2 linked regions of the Luteibacter rhizovicinus DSM 16549 genome follow. The protein of the gene in region 2 binds, or shares a complex with, the protein of the main gene of each other region. Links are inferred from orthologs where the notes say so. Each region holds a gene or a part of one and is shown on either strand. Other genes may lie near its edges. The genes, in order: rne and pnp.

Region 1 (11,551 bases), 1.5 Mb from region 2 along the record:
CGATGGCAGACACGGCGGGTCATCCTCGCATCGTGATGAAAGTAGCCTCGGATGGTTCGCCGTCGTTACAAATGCTCGACGCGAAGGGCAAGGTGGTCGGACAGATGCTGCCGGCGAACTGACGGACGCGTGGGTGTATTCGACGGTCAAGCCGCCGGCACGCCATCCTCGCCCTTGACCGAATGACCGCTGCGCGCGAGCTCGGCACGGCGCACGTATTCGTCGCGGATCTTGTCCAGCGAAGCCTGGTCGAGGCTTTCGAGATCCATCAGTTCGTCTTTCGCACCCTTCATCGCGCTGATGATTTCGTCGAGCTTCAAATGCACGGCGCACGAATCCCGATTCTGCGAACTCTGAATCAGGAAGACCATGAGGAAGGTCACGATGGTGGTGCCGGTGTTGATCACCAGCTGCCAGGTTTCGCTGTAGTGGAAGAAGGGTCCGCACGCCGCCCACACGGCGACGAGTACCGCCGCGCCGATCGATGCCGAAGGTGTGCCGGAGGCGCTTGCTGCCCAACTGGCGAGGCGATCGAAAGGTGACTTTGAGTTAGCCATCGTGGCGCTTCCGGTGAGTTGAGGATCAACCGGGAGATCCTCGCTCAATCACCGTGATGTTGCCGTTGCGCGCCGGCGTCCGATACTCGAAACATCTTGCGATTACTGGCTCGTCGCGACGGATCGTCAGTCGTCGAGCGTTTCGTTGCGATGATCTTCGTCCATCCAGCCACGGCGCTTCTGCATGGCCCATTCGATGTCCCGTGCGACGGGTGCGCTGATGTCGGCGCCGCGTAATAGCTCGGTCAGGACCAGGCGCTTTCCCAGGCCGAGAAACGATGCCTGGTTCTCATACGAACACACACCGAGCCAGTCCAGTTCGATGAGCGCCCCGCGAAGGTTCGTCCGGCGATTCAGCTGCACGCCGTCGTCGGGTGAGGTGGTACGCAGTTCGCGACGGGGTGTGTGGATCGCCCGGTGCCGATGCGGCGCCAGGCGGGTGGACGCAGTAGTGAAATTGCCCATGGGCGGAGTCTCCGGAGAGGACGCTTGGCCGCGCGGCGGCCACACGCACGAGTACGCGTGAATCCGCCGTCGCTCGCTACCGTAGTTCTACCTAGTGACGGCTTTTTGTCGCCGGCGCTCGAGAGCTCTTCCTCGCCAATCCATCAATGGGGTGGTGGTCATGCCATGGATGAAGATGCTCAGTGCCACGACGGTCAGGGCGATCGTCGCAAGGTCGTCACCGTCGCGGCCCGCCAGGCCGTGGGTCAAGGCATAGGCGAGATAGTTCAGGCTGCCCAGCCCGCGGATACCGAACCAGCCAAGGAGCAGGCGGCGCTGCCAGGGTAATCCGTCGCGAATGGTCGACAGCCATACGGATGCCGGCCGGATGCCCAGGAAGAGAACGAGAGCGACGAGGGCGCCAGCCCAGCTGAAAGCCGGGAGCACGGCGACACCGACGACGAACACCAGCAGGGCGCCGATCAGGCGTTCGATCGTGTCGCCGAACGAGAGGGCATCCGAGACCACCCAGCCGACGGTCTGCACCGGGTGATCGTTGCCGGCCGTGCTGCGTTCATTGGGTCGGACGAGCAATTCCGCAGGCTCGGACACGCCTTCCGGGGCGACGTCGTCGCTGTCTGCCGAGTGCCTCCTGGCCACGTGTATTTCGACCCGGCGCAGGCCGACGCCGGCCGCGAAAGCCGCGAGGAACCCGGATGCGTGCAGCAGTTCGGCGCCCGCATATGCGAGCGCCATGATGCCCAGGGCGAGGAAATCGCTCGGCGCGACGTCCTGGGTCAGGTGGCGCAGGTGCGTGCCCGCATGACCGATCAGCCAGCCGATGGCGAAGCCGAGCCCGATGCCAGCCAGCCACCCCCAAACCAGTTCGACACCCACCCAGTGGGCCCAAAGAGCGGTCCCTGCCTCCCGCGTCGTCATCAAGGTAAGAGCGAGCAAAAGGAAGGGGAGGGCGGTGCCATCGTTGAGCCCGGCTTCGCCCGAAAGGGCCACCCGGAGGGCATCGTCGTCGCGGGCGTCGTCCACGGAGACGAGGTTGGCGAGCACGGGATCGGTGGGCGACAGGATCGCGGCGAGGGCGAGCGCGAGCGGCCAGGACCAACCTAGTGCCAGGTGGGTGAACACCGTGACCCCGCCGATGGTCAGGAGCATGGCAGGCACGGCGAGTCGCGCTGCCGTCTTCCAGGCGGCATGCCGGAAAGGTACGCGCAGCTTGAGCCCGGTGATGAAAAGCGAGACCACCAGCCCGGTCTCGGTCACCGCGCGAAGCCAGCCCGCGTTGTCGTGATCGAAGGACAAGCGCGCCAGGCCGAGGACGGCGGGACCGACCAGGACGCCCGCCGCGAGATACACCGCAAACGATGTGATTGGCCCGCGACGTATCACGCCGGCGGCCATGGAGGTGACCACCAGCAGCACGCCGATGAAGAGGATCCACGCGAAGTAACCCATGCACCGATGCTCGGTGCACGGCCATGAAACGGGCGCGAAGGCCAGCGTTACGGGTGGGTGGCGGCGGACGTCGCGGGCGTGGCGCCCGGCTTGTTCGCGCACGCGGCACGATTCAGCCCGCGGGTTGCGTCCGTGTCGTCAGAAGTAGCCAGCCGGGCGAGGCAGTCGTCGTAGGTTTCGTGACTGCTCGGTGCATTGAGGGCGAAGTACGCGGCGGCCACGGCGATAGCCAGGGCGATCGCAATCCAGGGCGCATAGTCGGCTAGGGTTCGGCGCATCGGAGGAGGGGCGTCAACGTGATAACGGCGCCCATAGTGGCGGTCGCCGCCCGCCTTGTCGACTTCGACGGCGCGTGAGGACGTCTAGCCCCCGGCTTCACGATCTTCCCATGGCAGCAAGGCGAATCTTGACCTGTCGCAAAACCGGGGAAACGGCTCATGGCCACCGAACACACCAACGCTCTCGGCGCCATGGCAGCCAGCAAGCTGCTTACGATGGCGACGGGTGGGCGCTGGGGTCCGACGATTCTCATCCTCGCGGCGATCATCCTGCTGCGCCGACGTGCAGCGGCACGCGCTGCGGGAAGGGATCTAAAGCGCATTGAATAATGCGCTTACTCCTTTGTCTTATGGTTGTCTTCACCCGTGTCGTCGAGCGGATCGCCTGAGGCGTCCGTCTCCGGTTCACGGGTCGGCGTGCGTGGATCGCTCGGCGGATCGTTCTGGCCGGGATGTTGCGGCGGGCGATTTTTCTCATTAGCCAAGAGGTGTGCTCCGGTCGATAGGGGAGCATCCACCTTGCAGCGATGACGTTGACGATACCGTGCCCGCTGCGTGAGGACGAGGTGGTCGTCGCTCAGTGAATCTTGCGTTTCCGGGCGGAAATCACCGTGTCACCCGGGACAGCGATGCCGGCAAAGACGGCTGACGCCTGGCAACAGGCTTGGTCGGTCAACAAAGGTGTCACGACGGCCATCCATCCTTCTGCGAATGAGCTCTCATCTTGCGGCCGGCATGCCGGTGTATACCGACACATCGCTTCTGCCAGCGCGGCTATCAGTGCGGACGGGTCGGGATGCGTGGCGAATGCGGCGTCGAGCGCCGATTCCAATGCGGCGAGTTTACCGAGGAGGTAAGTGGTGTCTTCCATGAGAAAAGCATGTCCTTACGTGTACGCCTACAAACAGGCGTGGGCGACGATGACACGAACATCAGGTCATGTCACCTCACGCAGCACGGCGTCTACCGCTACAGGCTGGCGTGACCGAGGTTGATGATATGTACACGCTGGTTGTCTCGCCTGCACATCTGGCATTGTATGCGTCCGCAGGCCGCGCGCGATCGATCCGCGCGCAACGAAGCACAGTCGGCCCAGGGAGGGCACTAAATGATTAACGTTGTATTGGTCGACGACCATGAACTGGTCAGGACCGGTTTCCGGATGATCCTGCAGCAGCAAGCGGATTTCCGGGTCAGGGGAGAAGCGGGTACGGCGGAAGAGGGCCTGCGGCTCATCCGTACGCTTGCGCCGGATATCGCGCTTGTGGACGTCCACATGCCGGGCATGAGCGGGGTCGAACTGACCGAGCGTGTAGTGCGCGCCAAGCTGCGCACGAATATCGTCATTCTCACCATCGTCGATGACGCGCGCTTTCCGAAGCGGCTGCTCGATGCGGGTGCGCTTGGGTACCTGACCAAGGGTTGCTCGTCGGACGAGCTTCTCAGTGCCGTACGCCAGGTAGCTTCAGGTCGGCGCTACCTCGCTCCGTCGGTGGCACAGCAGCTCGCCCTCGCCACGCTGGACGGCTCGGAGTCGCCCTTCGATACCCTGTCCACCCGTGAGATGGAAGTCTCGATGATGCTGGTTCGCGGGATGCCGCTTACCTCCATCGGAGAGCGGCTGAACCTGAGCCCCAAGACGGTGTCCACGTACAAGCAGCGCCTGATGGAAAAGCTGCACGTCGATCACGTCGTGGGCCTCGCTCACCTGATGACCGTGCACGGGTTGCTCGACACGCACAACCATCAGGTTGGTAGTTGAGATAGTTCGTAACTCGTGACAAAAAAACGCCGGGCATTGCCCGGCGTTTTTTTGGGGAGACCGAAGCCTCCCTGCCTTTTGCTTAGTGCTCGTCGCGCGGCGTGTCACCGTGCGGCGGTTCCTGACGCGGACGCGTCAGGAGGTCACCCTGTGCGGGCGGAGCCACGACGGGGGCAGGTGCCGGAACGGGTGCAGCAACCGGCGCGGGCGCCGGAGCGGCAACCGGGGCAGGAGCAGCGTCCGGGGCAGGAGCAGCGTCCGGGGCGACAACCGGCAGCGGTGCATCAACCGGAGTAGCGACAGGAGCCGCCACCGCAACTGGAGCCGGGGTCGGGGCCGGAGCCGGTGCGTCGACCGGAGCCGAAACCGAAACCGGTGCCTGCACAGGTGCCGCTACCGGTGTCACAACCGGCTCCGACGCATGACCTGCTTTCGGAGCCGCAGCTTCCGGAGTCATCGGCGTCGGCTCGGGCGCGGCCACGACGATTTCTGCGTCGGTCGGTGTCGGCGTCGGGGTGGCAGGAGCGATGACAGGCTTCGGCGTTTCGACCGGGGCCGGTGTTTCGACAGCGGCTTCGACGACCGGAGTCTCAGCGGTCGTATCCGGCAACATGCCGCGAGCCGGCGTGTCGAGCACGGACGCCTGCTTGGCCGACGTCGCAAGCTCGATCGACGGCTCTTCCACCGCCGGGGCGACGGCGACCGGTGCTGGGGCGACTGGCGCCGCAGCGACCGGTGCGGGCACCGGCGCCTCGACCGACACCGGATTCGACGTCAGCGGTGCATCGGACTCGGTCTGACGGCGCTCGGTGGTACGTGTCTGCGCCGAGTCGGCCGGCGTGGCCGGGTCGACAGGGTGGGCGTGCGACGTGACCGGAGCGGACGTGCCCGGGATCGGCGGCAGCTTGGGCAGCGAGCCGAGGGTCAGTGCCGACGGCACCGACTCGTCGTCCGTGGCGAAAGCGGCGGGCTGGGTAGCTTCGTTGCGCGGGGCGCCCACGGCGAACGCGTTCTCGGCAGCGGCTGCCGTATCGAGCATCGGCGGCACGCTGGCACTGTCACGCGTCGTGCGAGCCGGCGCGGTATCGGCGACGTCGTCGCTGTCGCCGTCCTCGTCATCGAGATCGTCAGCGTTGCCGCCTTCGATCGAACCGGCCTGCGTACCGTCTTCCTGGCGACGACGGCGGCGACCGCCGCGACGGCCACGACGACGGCGCTGGCCACCTTCGGTGTCCTTGGTGTCGGTGGACGGTGCGCTGCCATCGGCGGCAAGCGAGCCCTCGACCTGGGTGAGGGCCTCGTCGGTGATGACCGGCGACACGCCTTCCTCGTCCTTCAGCGGAGCGTTGGGCCGCTCGGCCGGGACGTGCACGGCACCCGGTGCGGCCGTCTGGGCAGCACCGGCGACCAGCGTGGTGGCCTTTTCGATCTTCTCGACTTTCTCGCCCTGCGGCTGACGCTCGCCGCGTGGCTGGCGACGGCCCTGGCCTTCGCCGGCCTGGCCCTGCGGCTCCTGGCCCTGACGACCGCCCTGGCGGCCGCCCTGCTGCTGTTCCTTCGGCTGGCGCGGCTGCTTCTCTTCGCCCTGACGCGGCTCGCCCTGGCGCGGTTCACCTCGGCCCTGCTTGTTGCCGCCCTTGGCCTGCTGCTGGCCCTTCGGCTGCTGCTGCGCGTTGTCCTTACGCTCGCCACGTTCACCGCGCTCGCCGCGCTGACCCTGCTGGCGCTGCTCGTTGTTCTTGTTGCGCCCTTCGTTGCCACGGCGGTCGTCACGGCGCGGATTGCGCTCGTTGCGGCTACCGCTGCCCTGGCGCGATTCGTCGCGACGGGCCGGTGCCGGCTCGGCCGCCGGGGCTGCCGGTGCGGAGGAACCGAACAGGCCACCGAAGAGGCGCGAGAGGAAGCCGCCCTTCGCGGCCGGAGCGGCGGCGACCGGACGTGCCTTGGCGGCGGCGACCGGTGCAGCCGGCGTCTCGTCTTCGTCGTCGCGGATGGGCGCCGGCGTGGACGGAACCACGCCGGTCACCAGCGGCTGCTCGCCGCTGCCCAGGGCCTGGCCCATCTTCGGCAGGGCGACGGCGACCACCGGGGTGGTGCGCTCGTAGCTCGGCTTGCTGTGCTCGCCCATGTCCGCCTCGCGGATACGGGTGATTTCCAGGTGCGGGGTCTCGAGCTTGTCGTCGGCGACGACGACCACGTGCACGTTATGGCGCAGCTCGATCTCGACGACGCTGGCGCGCTTCTCGTTGAGCATGAAGTTGGCGACCGCGGGCGGCGCCTGCACCAGGACCTGCCCGGTGTTTTCCTTCATCGCGTGCTCTTCGATGAGACGCAGGGTGGAGAGGGCGAGCGATTCCACGCTGCGGATGTGGCCGTGGCCTTCGCAACGCGGGCAGACGATCTGGGTGGCTTCGCCGAGGCTCGGACGCAGGCGCTGACGCGACATCTCGAGCAGGCCGAAGCGGGAGATACGACCGATCTGGACACGGGCGCGGTCCGCCTTGAGGGCGTCCTTGAGGCGCTCTTCGACCTCGCGCTGGTGGCGCGGGCTGTCCATGTCGATGAAGTCGATGACGATCAGGCCGCCGGCGTCACGGATGCGCAGCTGGCGGGCGATCTCACTGGCGGCTTCGAGATTGGTGTTGAACGCCGTCTCTTCGATGTCGCTGCCCTTGGTCGCCTTCGACGAGTTGATGTCGATGGCGGTCAGGGCTTCGGTCTGGTCGATGACGATCGAACCGCCGGAGGGGAGGCGGACGTTGCGCTCGAAGATGCTCTCGATCTGGGTTTCGATCTGGTACCGCGAGAACAGCGGCGTCGGATCCTGATAGAGCTTGAGCTTGCGCAGGTTGTTCGGCATGACCTGCTGGACGAAGTCGCGAGCGTCGCTGAACAGCTGCTCCTCGTCGATCAGGATTTCGCCGATGTCGTTGCGCAGGTAGTCGCGCAGGGCGCGGATGAACAGCTTCGATTCCTGGTAGATCAGGAACGGGGCTTTCTGCGAGTTGGCTGCGCCGGAGATCGACTTCCAGAGCTGCAGGAGGTAGTCGAGGTCCCACTGGAGCTCCTCGGCGTCGCGGCCCATGCCGGCGGTACGCACGATCAGGCCCATGTCGTCGGGCACCGAGAGGTGCTCCATCGCTTCCTTCAGGGCCTGGCGGTCTTCACCCTCGATGCGGCGCGAGACGCCACCGGCACGGGGGTTGTTGGGCATCAGCACCATGTAACGACCGGCGAGGCTGATGAAGGTGGTGAGGGCGGCACCCTTGTTGCCGCGCTCTTCCTTCTCGACCTGGACGATGATTTCCTGGCCTTCCTTCAACAGCTCGCGGATGTTGGACTTGCCTTCCGCGTTCGGGTTGAAGTATTCGCGGGCCACTTCCTTCAGCGGAAGGAAGCCGTGGCGCTCGGCGCCGTAGTCGACGAAGCAGGCTTCGAGAGACGGCTCGACGCGGGTGATGCGCCCCTTGTAGATGTTGGCTTTTTTCTGTTCCCGGGACGGGATTTCGATATCGAGATCGTAAAGATTCTGGCCATCGACGATGGCCACGCGCAACTCTTCGCGCTGAGTCGCGTTGATCAACATACGCTTCATTGTAATTCCTCGACCTTGCCGCGCGGCCGCGGGCCGCGGTGGCGCCCTTTGGGGCGGCCTGCCGGGGATCGCGCCGCAGCGGTGAGGCTTCAAGCGGCATGGGATCCGGGACCGATACCTGGACCCGGCGTGATTCGTGATAAGCGCCTTGCAACCGGTCCGCGTCCTTACGGATTAGCCGGACAACCGCAACCCGAACCGTTACGATGTGGGGTGTGCTCACCTTCCGACCCCTCGGACGGAATGGCATGACACTCGCCTTACGTGACGGTACAGGCACCCCGCGAGAGATAAGTCTTCAGCGGAGCCTGGCGCTCGCCGAGTATCCTATCAAATTCGAGTTTTATCAATGCAGACGGTAACTTCCCTCGACGGCGGCCAAGGTGTGCGCATCGTCGAAATCGGTCCCGAGCGGGACGGTCAGCGCGTGGACAACGCCCTGATGACCATGCTCAAGGGAGTGCCGCGCAGCCTGGTCTACCGCATCCTGAGAACGGGCCAGGTTCGTATCAACGGCAAGCGGGCCAAGCCGGAAACGCGCCTCGCCCTGGGCGACATGTTGCGGATCCCGCCGGTCCGTGTGGCCGAGCGTGAGGAGGGCGTGGCCCCCTCCGGCATGGTCAAGTCGGTCGCCGACGCGGTGATCTTCGAAGACAAGCACTTCCTGGTGATCGACAAGCCGGTCGGTATCGCGGCCCACGGCGGCAGCGGTGTCAGCCATGGCGCCATCGAACTGCTGCGCGCCGCCCGGCCCAACGAGCACCTCGAGCTGGTCCATCGCCTCGACCGCGATACCAGTGGCGTGCTCGTCCTGGCGAAGTCGCGGTCGGGCCTCACCGGGCTTCAGGCCCTGATCCGCGAAAACACGGTCACCAAGCAGTATCTCTGCCTGATGACCGGCACCCCGCGGAAGGCCAAGTTCGACGTCAACGCGCCCCTGCTCAAGTCCGTGATGCACGGTGGCGAGCGGCTGGTCCGGGTCGACGACGCCGGTAAACCCTCGCTCACCTACTTCAAGGAACTGGAGCAGTACCCGAACGCCCGCCTCATGCAGGCGACCCTGGGTACCGGCCGGACCCACCAGATCCGCGTGCATGCCCAATACGCCGGCCACCCGCTGGCCGGTGACCCGAAGTACGGCGACGAGGCCGCGAACAAGCGCTTCCGCGCCATGGGACTGAAGCGGATGTTCCTGCATGCGGCCCGGATGAGCTTCGACCTGGACGGCAGGAACTACGATTTTTCCTCGCCGTTGCCCGACGAACTGAAGGCGTTCCTCGACAAACTGGCCGGCTGAGTCGTCTTACCGGTCGAGCCGTCTCAGCCGAGGAACCGGGCGCTCACTTCCAGTGAGCGCAGGATGCCGCCGGCGAGACAGGCCTGCAGGAGCAGGGCGCTGAGCGCATGGGCCAGGGCCACCGGAAAGAGGGCCCGGTGGTGCAGGTACCACCAGGCCCAGCCCAGCTCGGCCACGAAACAGAGCTGCATCAGCAGGCCGTTCGGGGTGTGGAGCAGGGCGAAGGCGAGGGCAGCGAGCAAGACGGCCAGCGGTCGTGGCAGCGCTCGCGCCAGCAAGGCGGCGACGACCGCCAGGATCAGCCACTGCTGGACGAAGGCCCAACCTATATAGAGGAGGGCGCGTCCGGCTGCCGGCCACGCGGGCGCATGACCGGCCACGGCGACGATGGCGATGGCCACCGGCAGGGCGAGCAAGGGCCATCCCACCGTCCGCCATGCGCCGAACCAGCGCCAGCGAGGAAGCTGGCGTCGGATTCCCAGCAGGACCGCGTAAGCCACGCCGAGCACGAACATGGCGATGCCTGAGGCGACCGGTTTACTCGACAGGCCCAGCCCGGCGATGAACCACACCGGCCCCGCGATCACGAGCAGGGCTTCGATCGGCCCCGCCCTGGCCGGCGAGTCAGCGGTCTCCTGGCCGGGCTTCATGGCCTTGCGCATCGCGGGGACGATGATCAGCAGCAAAGCATAGAGAAGCGGTGCCGCCCACGGTTGCCACGCGGGCGCGGGCGGCGATACCCGGGCATCGCCAAAGCTCGCCGTCGGTGCGGTCGCCCGTCGGGCATCGCGCCAGTCGAGCAGGCCTTCGGCGGTCAGCCCGTCTGGCAAGGCCGTGGCGTCCGGTGGCGCCCACGCCGGTGCGGGTACCAGCGACGCGTCGTGAAGCGTGAGCGTCTGGCCGGCGGGAAGCGTGGCCGTGAGCCGGAGCATGGCTGCCCGGGCAGGCAGGATCGCGGCATGGCCGGCCGCGTCGGCCCACTTCATGCGGTCCAGTCGGAGGGCACGCACCAGCGGACCCGGCCCAAACTCGCCCAGGTCCGCATGGACGATCGGCGCTTGCAGGGTCTGGCGTAGGTCGATGCCATAGTGACCCCTGGCCGAGGCCGAGGCATCGAGGCGAAGGGTGGTCAGGGCGCGCAGGTCGGCCTGGCGGTTCAGCGGGAAGCCGACCTGCAGCGGTGAGCCGTCGGTCGCCGTGACCTGCAGGCCATTCGGCAGCGGCTTCAGCCGCCCACCGCCGAAGGCGCGTCCCGCCACGACATCGTCGCTGTCGCGGAGATGCCAGTGCCAGGGCGACGATCCAGCGGCATAGGCAGCGCGATCCTGGGCGCTGTCGCGCTCGATCGTCGCGCGGACGAGGGTCGCCGCGAACCAGGGCAGGGCGAAAAGCGAGCCGAGTGCCAGCAGCACCGCCACGACGGCGGTCCAGCGGGGCGGCAGCGTTCGCACCTCAGCGATCGAGCAGGGCCTCGACGCGCGCGGCGCAGATCATGTCGTTCAGCGACAGGCCGCCCACGTCATGGGTGGACCAGAGCACCTGGCAATGGCCGTAACCGGCTTCGAGATCCGGATGGTGGTCTTCCTGGTTGGCCATGAAGCCGACCGCATTGATGAAGCCCAGCGTGTGGTGGAAATCCTTGAACGGGAAGTCCTTGACGATGGCCTTGCCGTCCGCCGTGACCTTCCAGCCGGGAAGGGCGGCGAGATGACCGTCGATGGCCGCCCGATCGAGCGCATGCTCGGCGCCCTTGCGGGGCGTGCAGTGCTGGCTGGCGAGGGGGGGAAGGGTCATGGGAGGTTTCCGTACGTTGAAAGCGCGAAGCGTCGGCCGTCGCGGTTGAATTGTCAAAAGGCGGCGTCCACTAAACAGTACTAGAATGGTGCTATATCCGGCGCTCCCCACGCCGGACCTCCCCTCGGAGCCTTTCATGATCGACATCTCGGAGCGCGCCCAGGCGCATTTCCAGCGCCTGCTCTCGCAGCAGGGCGACGACGACCTCGGCATTCGCGTGCGCGTGGTCCATGCGGGCACGCCGTCCGCCCAGTGCGAGCTGGAGTTCTGCTCGACCTCGGAGCTCACCGGCGACGAGTGGACCATCGAGTGCACGGGCTTCAACCTGTACGTGGACGGCGAGAGCGCACGCTG
Region 2 (10,444 bases):
GTGCTCATTTCATAGCTTTCAACACAATGCGAAGCTTGCGCAACTTCAGCGGTCCGCTGAGGTTGCGCAAGCTTCGCACCCGCTTTTAAGGAATCGATTCAATGCTTACTCCCGAACAGACCGGTCAGATCATCAAGGATTTCGGCCGCAAGGAAAACGACACGGGCTCGACCGAAGTCCAGGTCGCCCTGCTGTCCGCCAACATCCTGCAGCTGCAGGACCATTTCCAGGCTCACAAGCAGGACCACCACTCGCGTCGCGGCCTGCTGAAGATGGTCAACCAGCGCAAGAAGCTGCTTTCCTATCTGAAGGCAAACGACCTGGGTCGCTATCAGACCCTGATCGAACGCCTCGGCCTGCGCCGCTAAAACGAACCAGGACGAGGAGAACACGGTGGCGAAAGTAACCAAGTCATTCCAGTACGGTAGTCACGAAGTCACACTGGAGACGGGCGAAATTGCCCGCCAGGCCTCCGGTGCAGTCATGGTCAGCATGGGCGGCACTGTCGTTCTGGTCACTGTCGTCGCTGCCCCCAAGGCGCGCGATGGCCAGGACTTCTTCCCGCTCACGGTCGACTACATGGAGAAGTTCTACTCCGCGGGTCGTATCCCGGGTGGCTTCTTCAAGCGCGAAGGCCGTCCGACCGAGAAGGAAACGCTTACCTCGCGCCTGATCGATCGTCCGCTTCGTCCGCTGTTCCCGGAAGAGTTCCGCAACGAAATCCAGGTCATCGCGCAGGTCGTGTCGCTGAACCCGGAAGTCGACGGTGACATCCCGGCGCTGATCGGCGCTTCCGCTGCGATGCGTCTCGCCGGTGTGCCCTTCAAGGGCCCGATCGGTGCAGCTCGCGTCGGTTACGCCGGTGGCCAGTACATCCTCAACCCGACCGCTGCCCAGCTGAAGACCTCGGACCTCGACCTCGTCGTGGCCGGTACCTCCAGCGCGGTGATGATGGTCGAGTCGGAAGCCAAGCTCCTCAGCGAAGACGTCATGCTCGGCGCGGTGGTCTTCGGTCACCAGCAGATGCAGCTCGCGATCGACACGATCAACGCCTTCGTCGCCGAAGCCGGCGTCAAGACGTTCAAGTGGGAAGCTCCGGTCGCCAAGACGGCGCTGTACGACGCGGTCAAGTCCGCTGTCGGCAACCGCTTCACCGAAGCCTTCCAGATCCGCGACAAGCTGGCCCGTCGTGACGTCGTCAGCGCGCTCAAGAGCGACGTGAAGACGGCTATCGCCGCCGATGCCGAAGCCAACGGCTGGACCGATGCCGACATCGGCAACGCGTTTGGCGAAGTCGAGTACCGCACCCTGCGCGACGGCGTGCTCAGCACGAAGGTCCGCATCGACGGTCGTCAGCTCGACGACGTTCGCCCGATCTCGGTGCGCGTCGGCGTCCTGCCGCGCACGCACGGTTCGGCGCTCTTCACCCGCGGTGAAACGCAGGCCCTGGTCGTTGCCACCCTCGGCACCACCCGTGACTCGCAGCTCATCGACGCGCCGGAAGGCGAGTGGAAGGATACGTTCCTCTTCCATTACAACTTCCCTCCGTTCTCGGTCGGTGAAACCGGTCGCGTCGGTAGCCCGAAGCGTCGCGAAATCGGTCACGGCCGCCTCGCCAAGCGTGGCGTGCAGGCTGTCAAGCCGACGATCGAAGAGTTCCCGTACGTGATCCGCGTCGTCTCGGAAATCACCGAGTCGAACGGTTCGTCGTCGATGGCGTCGGTCTGCGGTTCGTCGCTGGCCATGATGGACGCGGGCGTCCCGCTGAAGTCGGCTGTTGCCGGTATCGCCATGGGCCTGGTGAAGGAAGGTAACGACTTCGTCGTCCTCTCCGACATCCTCGGTGACGAAGATCACCTCGGCGACATGGACTTCAAGGTAGCCGGTACCGCCGATGGCGTGTCCGCGCTGCAGATGGACATCAAGGTCGACGGCATCACCGAAGAGATCATGCGTTCGGCGCTGGCCCAGGCCAAGCGTGGTCGCCTGCACATCCTCGGCGAGATGGCCAAGTGCATCACCGAAGCCCGCTCGGAAATGAGCGAGTTCGCACCGCGCCTGCTCACGATCAAGATCCACCCGGACAAGATCCGCGAAGTGATCGGCAAGGGTGGCGCGACCATCCGTTCGATCACCGAAGAGACCGGTACCACGATCGACATCACCGATGACGGCAACGTGGTCATCGCGTCGGTCAATCGCGAAGCCGCCGAAGCCGCGCGCAAGCGCATCGAGCAGATCGTTTCGGACGTCGAGCCGGGCCGCATCTACGAGGGCAAGGTCGCCAAGCTGATGGACTTCGGCGCTTTCGTCACGATCATGCCGGGCAAGGACGGTCTCGTTCACGTCTCGCAGATCTCCAGCGAGCGCGTCGAGAAGGTCTCCGACAAGCTCAAGGAAGGCGACATCGTCAAGGTCAAGGTCCTCGAAGTCGACAAGCAGGGCCGTATCCGCCTGTCGATGAAGGCCGTCACTGAAGACGAGAACGTCACGGGCTGAGTCCAGTCGTAGCTGTTCTTCAGGAAGCCCGGCGTCTAGCGACGCCGGGCTTCTTCGTTTTGTAGCAGCCGATTCATCGGCGATTGAGACATGTGGGAGCCGATTCATCGGCGAAAAGCCAACAGGGCGGCTTGGCAGCAGACAGTTTCCTGAGACCCTCCACGCGGTACGATTACCCCATGTCCGATAAGCCCAACGATTTCATCGATCAGTACCAGGCCTTCGTGCGCGCGGGGCTGGAAACCTGGTCGCGCCAGTTCGATCCAGCCAGTCAGACGGCGGCGGCCCCGTCCGCCGACATCATGGGGCGGATGTTCAACGGCCTGAGTGGCTATGGCGACTGGATGCGCTCCATGGCCGTCGGCGAGCCTGGCGCGGCTCCGTTCGCCATGGGCGGTGTGCCTCCCTTTGGCGGCTCGGGTGTCGCGGGTAACTCACCCTACGGCCCCCCCGGCGCCTTTCCGCCCGGTGCGGCGCCGTTCGGTTATGGTCCCCGCCGGGCGCGGCGCCTTTTGGCTATGGTCCGCCGCCCGGTGCCGAGATGCCGCAGCCGGGCACCGAACAGTTCGACGAGTGGGCACGCGTGGCGCGCGAAACACTGTCGATGCCAGCGTTCGGGCTCACGCGCGAGCAGCAGGAAGAACAACAGGCGCTGTTCCGTGCCTGGATCGATTACGCCGAGCATTACGCGCGTTTTCAGGCCCTGTTGCAGGGTGTGAACGATCGCGCCGGCGCGGCGCTTCGCGAGCAGCCTGCGCCGACGGACGCGGAGTCGATGCGTTCGGTTTACGACCGTTGGGTTAATCTCGCCGAGGAAAACTACGGTCAGGCCGCGCTGTCCGACGAATTTCGCGAGGTGTACGCGTCCCTCGTCAATGCGCAGATGCGCTTGAAGGTGCTGCAGCAGAAGCAGGTCGAGCGCGTGACGAAACAGGCCGGCATGCCGACGCGCACCGAAGTGGACAGCCTGGGTGAGCGGTTGCAGGCGATGCGGCGCGAGTTGCGGCAGATGCACGGTCTGGTGGCTGAAGTGGAAGCACTTCGTGCGGAAGTGGCTGCGTTGAGAGGTGCTGCGGCGCCTATCGCCGCTGAAGCGGCTCCCACAGTGAAGCGGGCTTCCGGGAAGGTGCCTGCGAAGCCCACGGTGAAGACTTCTGCAAAGACTGCAAAGCCTGCAACGAAGGGTCGTACGCGATGAACGGTCATCCGTTTTCGTTCGATCCCGAGGCGGCGCGTGCGGAAGTCGAAGCGTTCCGTCGCAAGCTTGAAGCCGGGATGGAAACGCTCAAGCATATGGGGCCGATCGAGCTCGGTACGACACCGCGCGAGGCGGTGTACACCGAAGACAAGCTCACGCTCTGGCACTTCAAGGGTTCGAAGAAGCCGACCGCAAAGACGCCGTTGTTGATCTGCTACGCACTGGTCAATACGCCGTGGATGGTCGATCTTCAGGAAGATCGCTCGATGGTGCGCAACCTGCTCGCCCAGGGCGAGGATGTATACCTCATCGACTGGGGGTATCCCGATGGCGCCGACCGCTGGCTCACCCTCGAGGATTACATCGACGGCTACCTCGATCGCTGTATCGACGTGATTCGCCAGCGCCACGCCGTGGAATCGCTGAACCTGCTCGGCATTTGCCAGGGCGGCGTTTTTTCGCTCTGCTATGCCACGCTGCATCCGGAAAAGGTGCGCAACCTGGTGACCATGGTCACGCCGGTAGACTTCCATACGCCGGACAACATGCTGTCGCACTGGGCACGCAACATCGACATCGACCTGTTCGTCGACACCTATGGAAACGTTCCGGCGGATGTCATGAACTTCGCGTATCTCACGCTGAAGCCGGTGCGCCTGAACCAGCAGAAGTACGTTGGACTTGTCGATATCCTCGACAACCCGAAAGAGGTCGAGAACTTCCTGCGCATGGAGAAATGGATCTTCGATTCGCCGGACCAGGCAGGCGAAGCCTTCCGCGAATTCGCCCGCGATTTCTTCCAGAAGAATCAGCTGATCAAGGGCGAGGCGCGCATCGGTGGCAAGGTCATCGATCTGAAGAAGATCACGCATCCCGTGCTCAACATCTACGCCGAGCAGGATCATCTCGTGCCGCCGGCAGCGTCCACGCCGATGGCCGGTGTGATCGGCAGCAAGGACTACACCGCGCTCGCCTTCAAGGGTGGTCATATCGGTATTTATGTCTCGGGGAGGGCCCAGGCTCAGGTGCCTCCGGCGATCCACGAGTGGTTGGCGAAGCGCTAGACCTCGTCACGCAAGGAAGGCCTTTCACGATGACAGCACGCCTGGCCAAGATCCTCCTTTCACTCACGCTGGCCGCTTTTGCGCTGGTGGTGGCGTACGACAATCTCGTCGACTACGGCTCGAATTTCGCCTTCGTTCGCCATGTCCTGTCGATGGATACGACCTTTCCGGATAACGCGTTGCGGGATCGCGCGATCACCCGGCCATGGATCTGGCATGCGGGTTACCTGCTGATCATTGCCGGGGAGGCGGCCACGGGTCTGTTGCTGCTTATCGGAAGCGCTGTCCTGTGGCGTGCGCGGCGGCAGTCGGCAGCGGGTTTCCAGGCGGCCAAACGATGGACTGTCGCGGGTTGCGCCCTGGGCTTCGTCGTCTGGTTCTTCGGCTTCATGGTGGTGGGCGGTGAATGGTTCGCCATGTGGCAGTCGAAGGTCTGGAACGGGCAGGAAGGGGCATTCCGGTTTTATATGGCGATCATCGGGGTGCTGGTTTTTGTCAACCAGACCGACGGCGAGTTGGGCGGAGAGCATCGCCGCTGAAGCGGCTCCCACAGGGGGCGCGCGAGCCAAGGCCTGCGCGGGTCTTGTGTGGGAGCCGCTTCAGCGGCGATTCGCGCGGTAGCGCGGCTGGATGCGATAATGGCCGCATGACTACGAACGACTCCCACGACTCCATTCGCGCCGTGCAGTGGCAGGGCGATCGACTTCGCCTGCTGGACCAGCGCCGCCTGCCGGCGGAAGAAATCTGGTTCGATTGCGTGAACTCGAACGACGTCACCCGCGCTATTCGTGACCTCGCTGTGCGCGGTGCTCCAGCCATCGGCATCGCCGCCGCGTGGGGCGTGGTGCTCGCCGCGCAGAAGGGTGAAGACCTCGTCACCGCGATGGCGACGCTGCGCGCGGCGCGGCCCACCGCGGTGAATCTCATGTGGGCGCTGGACCGCATGAACCGGGGTGTCGTCGCCGGTGCCGATGCCGCTGCGCTGGAGACCGAAGCGCAGGCCATCCAGGACGAAGACCTCGCCGCCAACCGTCACATGGGCGAACTCGGCGCTTCGCTGATCGAAGCCGGCTCGCACGTGCTCACCCACTGCAATACCGGTTCACTGGCCACTGCCGGCTATGGCACCGCCCTGGGCGTGATTCGTGCCGGTGTCGCGATGGGCAACATCGAGCAGGTCTACGCCGGCGAGACGCGTCCCTGGCAGCAGGGTGCGCGCCTCACCATGTGGGAGCTTGTGCGCGACGGGATTCCCGCCAAGCTGATCGCCGATTCCGCTGCCTCGCACCTGATGAAGGATGGCAAGGTGAAGTGGGTGATCGTCGGCGCCGATCGCATTGCCGCCAACGGCGACACCGCCAACAAGATCGGCACCTACCAGCTCGCGATCGCTGCCCGCCATCACGGCGTGAAGTTCATGGTGGTTGCGCCGTCGACGACCGTCGATATGGCGACGGCCACTGGCGCGGATATCGAGATCGAATTGCGGGACGCGACCGAACTGCTTTCCATCGGTGGCACGCGCACGGTGATCGAAGGCGCCGATGCCTGGAACCCGGTGTTCGACGTGACCCCGGCCGACTTGATCGATGCCATCGTCACCGAGCGCGGCGTCATCCTCAAACCGGACGAAGATCAGATGCGGATCCTGTTTCCGTGAGTCCGCTCCGCCGCGAAGTCGCGCTTTTCGCGGTGGGGGGGCTGCTGGGTTTCATCGTGGACGCCGGTATCGCCCAGGGCCTGGTCGGCCTGGCCGGGTGGAGCGTATACACCGCGCGCGTCGTATCGTTCCTCAGCGCGGCGACCGTCACCTGGTGGTGGAACCGCAACCACACCTTCGCACAGCGCGATTCGGGTCGAAGTCAGGGCGCCGAATGGATCCGCTGGATGGGCTTGATGGCGGTCGGCGCCTTGATCAACAACGGCGTCTACGTACTCGCTTTCCAGCTGTTTCCCGCGCTGCGTGAGTGGCCTGCGGTCGCCGTGGCCGCGGGGTCGGTGGCGGGCTCCGTGGCGAATTTCGTGTTCGCCAGGACACTCCTTTTCGGCGCCGCCAAAACACCTGCGTAAGTCATTGATTTAGAACGTCTTTTAGCTGTCTTTTAGACGCCCGTTGTGCTACCATCGACGGGTTGGGTCGGCCGCGTCGCGATACCGCGAATCGCGCGGCCGGCGGGGGCCTATTGATGGATATCCAGGAAGCCGATTGATGGCAGAACTCGCCAAAGAAGTCATCCGCGTCAACATCGAAGACGAGATGCGTCAGAGCTATCTCGACTACGCGATGAGCGTCATCGTCGGGCGTGCACTGCCCGATGTGCGCGACGGCCTCAAGCCGGTACATCGACGCGTGCTGTTCGCCATGAACGAGCTGAGCAACGCCTGGAACAAGCCGTACAAGAAGTCGGCCCGCGTGGTCGGTGACGTGATCGGTAAATACCATCCGCACGGCGACGCGTCGGTTTACGACACGATCGTCCGCATGGCTCAGCCGTTCTCGCTGCGCTACATGCTCGTCGACGGCCAGGGTAACTTCGGTTCGGTCGATGGCGACAACGCCGCCGCCATGCGATACACCGAGGTGCGCATGGCGCGCCTCACGCATGAGCTGATGGCCGATATCGACAAGGAAACCGTCGATTTCGGACCGAACTACGACGAAAGCGAACACGAGCCGCTGGTCCTGCCGACCCGCGTGCCGAACCTGCTCGTCAACGGTTCGGCGGGTATCGCCGTCGGCATGGCGACGAACATCCCGCCGCACAACATGACGGAAGTCATCAATGCGGTGCTCGGCCTGATCGAGGATCCCTCGCTCGGCGTCGACGAGCTGATGACCTTCATTCCCGGTCCGGATTTCCCGACCGCCGGCATCATCAACGGCTCGTCCGGCATCGTCGAGGCGTACCGCACCGGTCGCGGCCGTATCCTCGTGCGCGCGCGCACCTCGATCGAAACCGAAGCGAACGGCCGCGAGACGATCCTCGTCCACGAGCTGCCGTACCAGGTGAACAAGGCTCGCCTGATCGAGAAGATCGCCGAGCTGGTCAAGGAAAAGAAGCTCGAAGGCATCAGCGAACTTCGCGACGAGTCCGACAAGGACGGCATGCGCGTGGTCATCGAGATCCGTCGCGATTCCATGGGCGACGTCGTGCTGAACAACCTGTTCCAGCAGACCCAGCTGCAGGTCACGTTCGGTATCAACATGGTGGCCCTGCTCGACGGCCAGCCCAAGCTGATGAACCTCAAGGACATCCTCGAGGCCTTCATTCGCCACCGCCGTGAAGTCGTCACGCGCCGTACCATCTTCGAACTGCGCAAGGCACGCCAGCGCGCACATATCCTCGAAGGCCTCACGGTCGCGCTCGCCAACATCGAAGAGATGATCGAGCTGATCCGCACCTCCGCATCGTCGGCCGAGGCGCGCGAGCGCATGGTCGCCCGTCGCTGGGAGCCGGGCCTGGTCAAGGCGCTGCTCGCCGCCACGGGTGCCGAGTCGTCGCGTCCGGAAGACATGGATCCGCGCGACGGTCTCAATGAGAACGGCTACCAGCTGTCCGAGGCGCAGGCCACCGAAATCCTGCAGATGCGTCTGCATCGCCTCACCGGCCTGGAGCAGGAAAAGCTCTCGGACGAGTACCGCGAAATCCTCAACACGATCCGCGCGCTCATCGAGATCCTCGAGAATCCCGCGCGCCTGCTCGAAGTCATTCGCGAAGAGCTCGAGCAGATTCGCACGGACTACGGCGACGCGCGTCGCACCGAGATCCAGCACTCGCAGGAAGACCTGAACGTGCTCGACCTCATCGCGCCGGAAGACGTGGTGGTGACGCTTTCGCACACCGGTTACATCAAGCGCCAGCCGGCCAGCCTCTACCGCGCGCAGAAGCGTGGCGGCAAGGGTCGCTCGGCCTCGGCACTGAAGGACGAAGACGTCGTCCAGCAGCTGTGGGTGGTCAACACCCATGACACGCTGCTGACCTTCACCAGCACCGGTCGCGTGTACTGGCTCAAGGTGTACCAGATGCCGGAAGCCGGTCCGGGTGCGCGTGGCAAGCCGATCGTCAACCTGCTGCCGCTGGGCGAGGGCGAGAAGGTGCAGGCCCTGTTGCCGGTGCGCGAATACGATCCCACCTGCTTCGTGTTCTTCGCCACCCGCAAGGGCACGGTGAAGAAGACGCCGCTGACCGAGTTCGCGTTCCAGCTGCAGAAGGGCAAGGCCGCCATCAACCTCGACGAGGGCGATGCCCTGGTCGATGTCGCGATGACCGGCGGCGAGAGCGATATCCTGCTGTTCGCGTCGAACGGTAAGTCGGTGCGCTTCGACGAAGGCACGGTCCGCTCGATGGGCCGCACCGCCACCGGCGTGCGCGGCATGCGCCTGGCCGACGAGGCCGAAGTGGTCTCGCTCATCGTGGCGGCGGGTGAGGGCGACATCCTCACCGCGACGGCACGTGGCTTCGGCAAGCGCACGACACTCGACGAGTTCCCGAAGAAGGGCCGCGGCACGCAGGGCGTCATCGCCATCCAGTGCTCGGACCGTAACGGCAGCCTCGTCGCGGCCACCCAGGTCACCGAGACCCAGCAGCTCATGCTGATCTCCGACCAGGGCACGCTGGTCCGCACGCGCGTCTCGGAAGTTTCGCAGCTCAGCCGCAACACGCAGGGCGTGACGCTGATCAAGCTACCCAAGGACGAGACGCTCATCGGCGTGGTTCGCCTGGAAGCCGAGGAAGAGCTGGAGATCGAAGGCGAGGGTGAGGTCATCGATGGTGATGTCGCTGCCGATCTGCCACCGATCGAAAGCGGTCCCGTCGGAGACGAACCGAGCGACGCGTAAGAACAAAAAAACCCGCCGAAAGGCGGGTTTTTTTTGCAGGTTTTTTGTAGGAGCCGATTCATCGGCGATTGGGTGCTCGCGACATCCTGGCCCGCTGCCGCGGGATCGCCGATGAATTGGCTCCTACATGAGCGCTTAGGCGTCGATGGCTTCGAGCATCGCCTCGGCGGCCGTGACGCGGAACTCGCCGGGTGCTTCCACGTGCAGCAGCTTCACCACGCCGTCTTCGGCATAAATCGCGAACCGCTTGGAGCGAATGCCCATGCCGTTCTTCGTGCCGTCGAGCTCGAGGCCGAGGGCGATGGCGAACGTGGCATTGCCGTCGCCCAGCATCAGCAGATCGTCCGGCACGCCCTGCGAGATGCCCCAGGCGTGCATCACGAAAGCATCGTTGACCGAGATGCAGGCGACCTTGATGCCGCGCTCGCGGAAGTCTTCCATGTGCTGGATATAGCCGGGCAGGTGCTTGTTCGAGCAGGTGGGGGTGAAGGCACCCGGCACCGCGAACACGACGACCCTGCCCTGGCCGAGGACGTCGAGGCTGGAGACTGTCTCGAGACCGTCCTTGAACTGGGTGAGGGTGTGATCCGGGAGCTTGTCGCCAACCGCGATGGTCATGGGGTGTCCTTTGTGGGGAGAGATGTCCGAGCTTAGCGCGAACGCCACGTCTCGCCCAATCGGCACGGCAGGGGCGGCACTTGAATCCCGTCAGGTCGGTCATATGTTTGTTCCCAGACGGCCACGGGGCCGAAAAACTTCTTGGGAGTCAAACAGATGAACCAGCTTCGTCATGTGTCGTTCCGTCGTGCGCCGGTGTTCGGCAGCGACGTCCGCAACGTTTTC

The links.
Region 1: the proteins of pnp (region 2) and rne are in contact, whole or in part, in a cryo-EM structure (PDB 9QH0), measured with the Escherichia coli proteins. The link is inferred for Luteibacter rhizovicinus DSM 16549 from one-to-one orthologs.

The regions. Positions count from the first base shown.
Region 1 is NZ_CP017480.1:3,174,110-3,185,660, forward strand. Bases 4,394-8,446 are described here. They hold rne (ribonuclease E), read right to left. Parts: upstream 8,107-8,446; coding sequence 4,594-8,106; downstream 4,394-4,593. Other genes in these bases: BJI69_RS14610 (response regulator), read left to right, coding at 4,394-4,511. In the rest of the region: BJI69_RS14580 (hypothetical protein), read left to right, coding at 1-122; BJI69_RS14585 (low affinity iron permease family protein), read right to left, coding at 147-557; BJI69_RS14590 (hypothetical protein), read right to left, coding at 684-1,022; BJI69_RS14595 (cation:proton antiporter), read right to left, coding at 1,110-2,471; BJI69_RS14600 (hypothetical protein), read right to left, coding at 2,519-2,749; BJI69_RS22545 (hypothetical protein), read left to right, coding at 2,909-3,079; BJI69_RS14605 (hypothetical protein), read right to left, coding at 3,327-3,620; more of BJI69_RS14610, read left to right, coding at 3,858-4,393; BJI69_RS14620 (RluA family pseudouridine synthase), read left to right, coding at 8,456-9,403; BJI69_RS14625 (CPBP family glutamic-type intramembrane protease), read right to left, coding at 9,427-10,854; BJI69_RS14630 (4a-hydroxytetrahydrobiopterin dehydratase), read right to left, coding at 10,856-11,197; BJI69_RS14635 (NfuA family Fe-S biogenesis protein), read left to right, coding at 11,334-11,551. UniProt on the Escherichia coli protein: Endoribonuclease that plays a central role in RNA processing and decay. Required for the maturation of 5S and 16S rRNAs and the majority of tRNAs. Also involved in the degradation of most mRNAs.
Region 2 is NZ_CP017480.1:4,663,738-4,674,181, reverse strand. Bases 1-2,946 are described here. They hold pnp (polyribonucleotide nucleotidyltransferase), read left to right. Parts: upstream 1-393; coding sequence 394-2,499; downstream 2,500-2,946. Other genes in these bases: rpsO (30S ribosomal protein S15), read left to right, coding at 102-368. Also shown: BJI69_RS21345 (poly(R)-hydroxyalkanoic acid synthase subunit PhaE), read left to right, coding at 3,041-3,697; BJI69_RS21340 (class III poly(R)-hydroxyalkanoic acid synthase subunit PhaC), read left to right, coding at 3,694-4,761; BJI69_RS21335 (DUF2165 family protein), read left to right, coding at 4,791-5,300; mtnA (S-methyl-5-thioribose-1-phosphate isomerase), read left to right, coding at 5,408-6,421; BJI69_RS21325 (GtrA family protein), read left to right, coding at 6,418-6,831; gyrA (DNA gyrase subunit A), read left to right, coding at 6,971-9,601; BJI69_RS21315 (peroxiredoxin), read right to left, coding at 9,737-10,219; BJI69_RS21310 (Hsp20/alpha crystallin family protein), read left to right, coding at 10,376-10,444. UniProt on the Escherichia coli protein: Involved in mRNA degradation. Catalyzes the phosphorolysis of single-stranded polyribonucleotides processively in the 3'- to 5'-direction. Also involved, along with RNase II, in tRNA processing.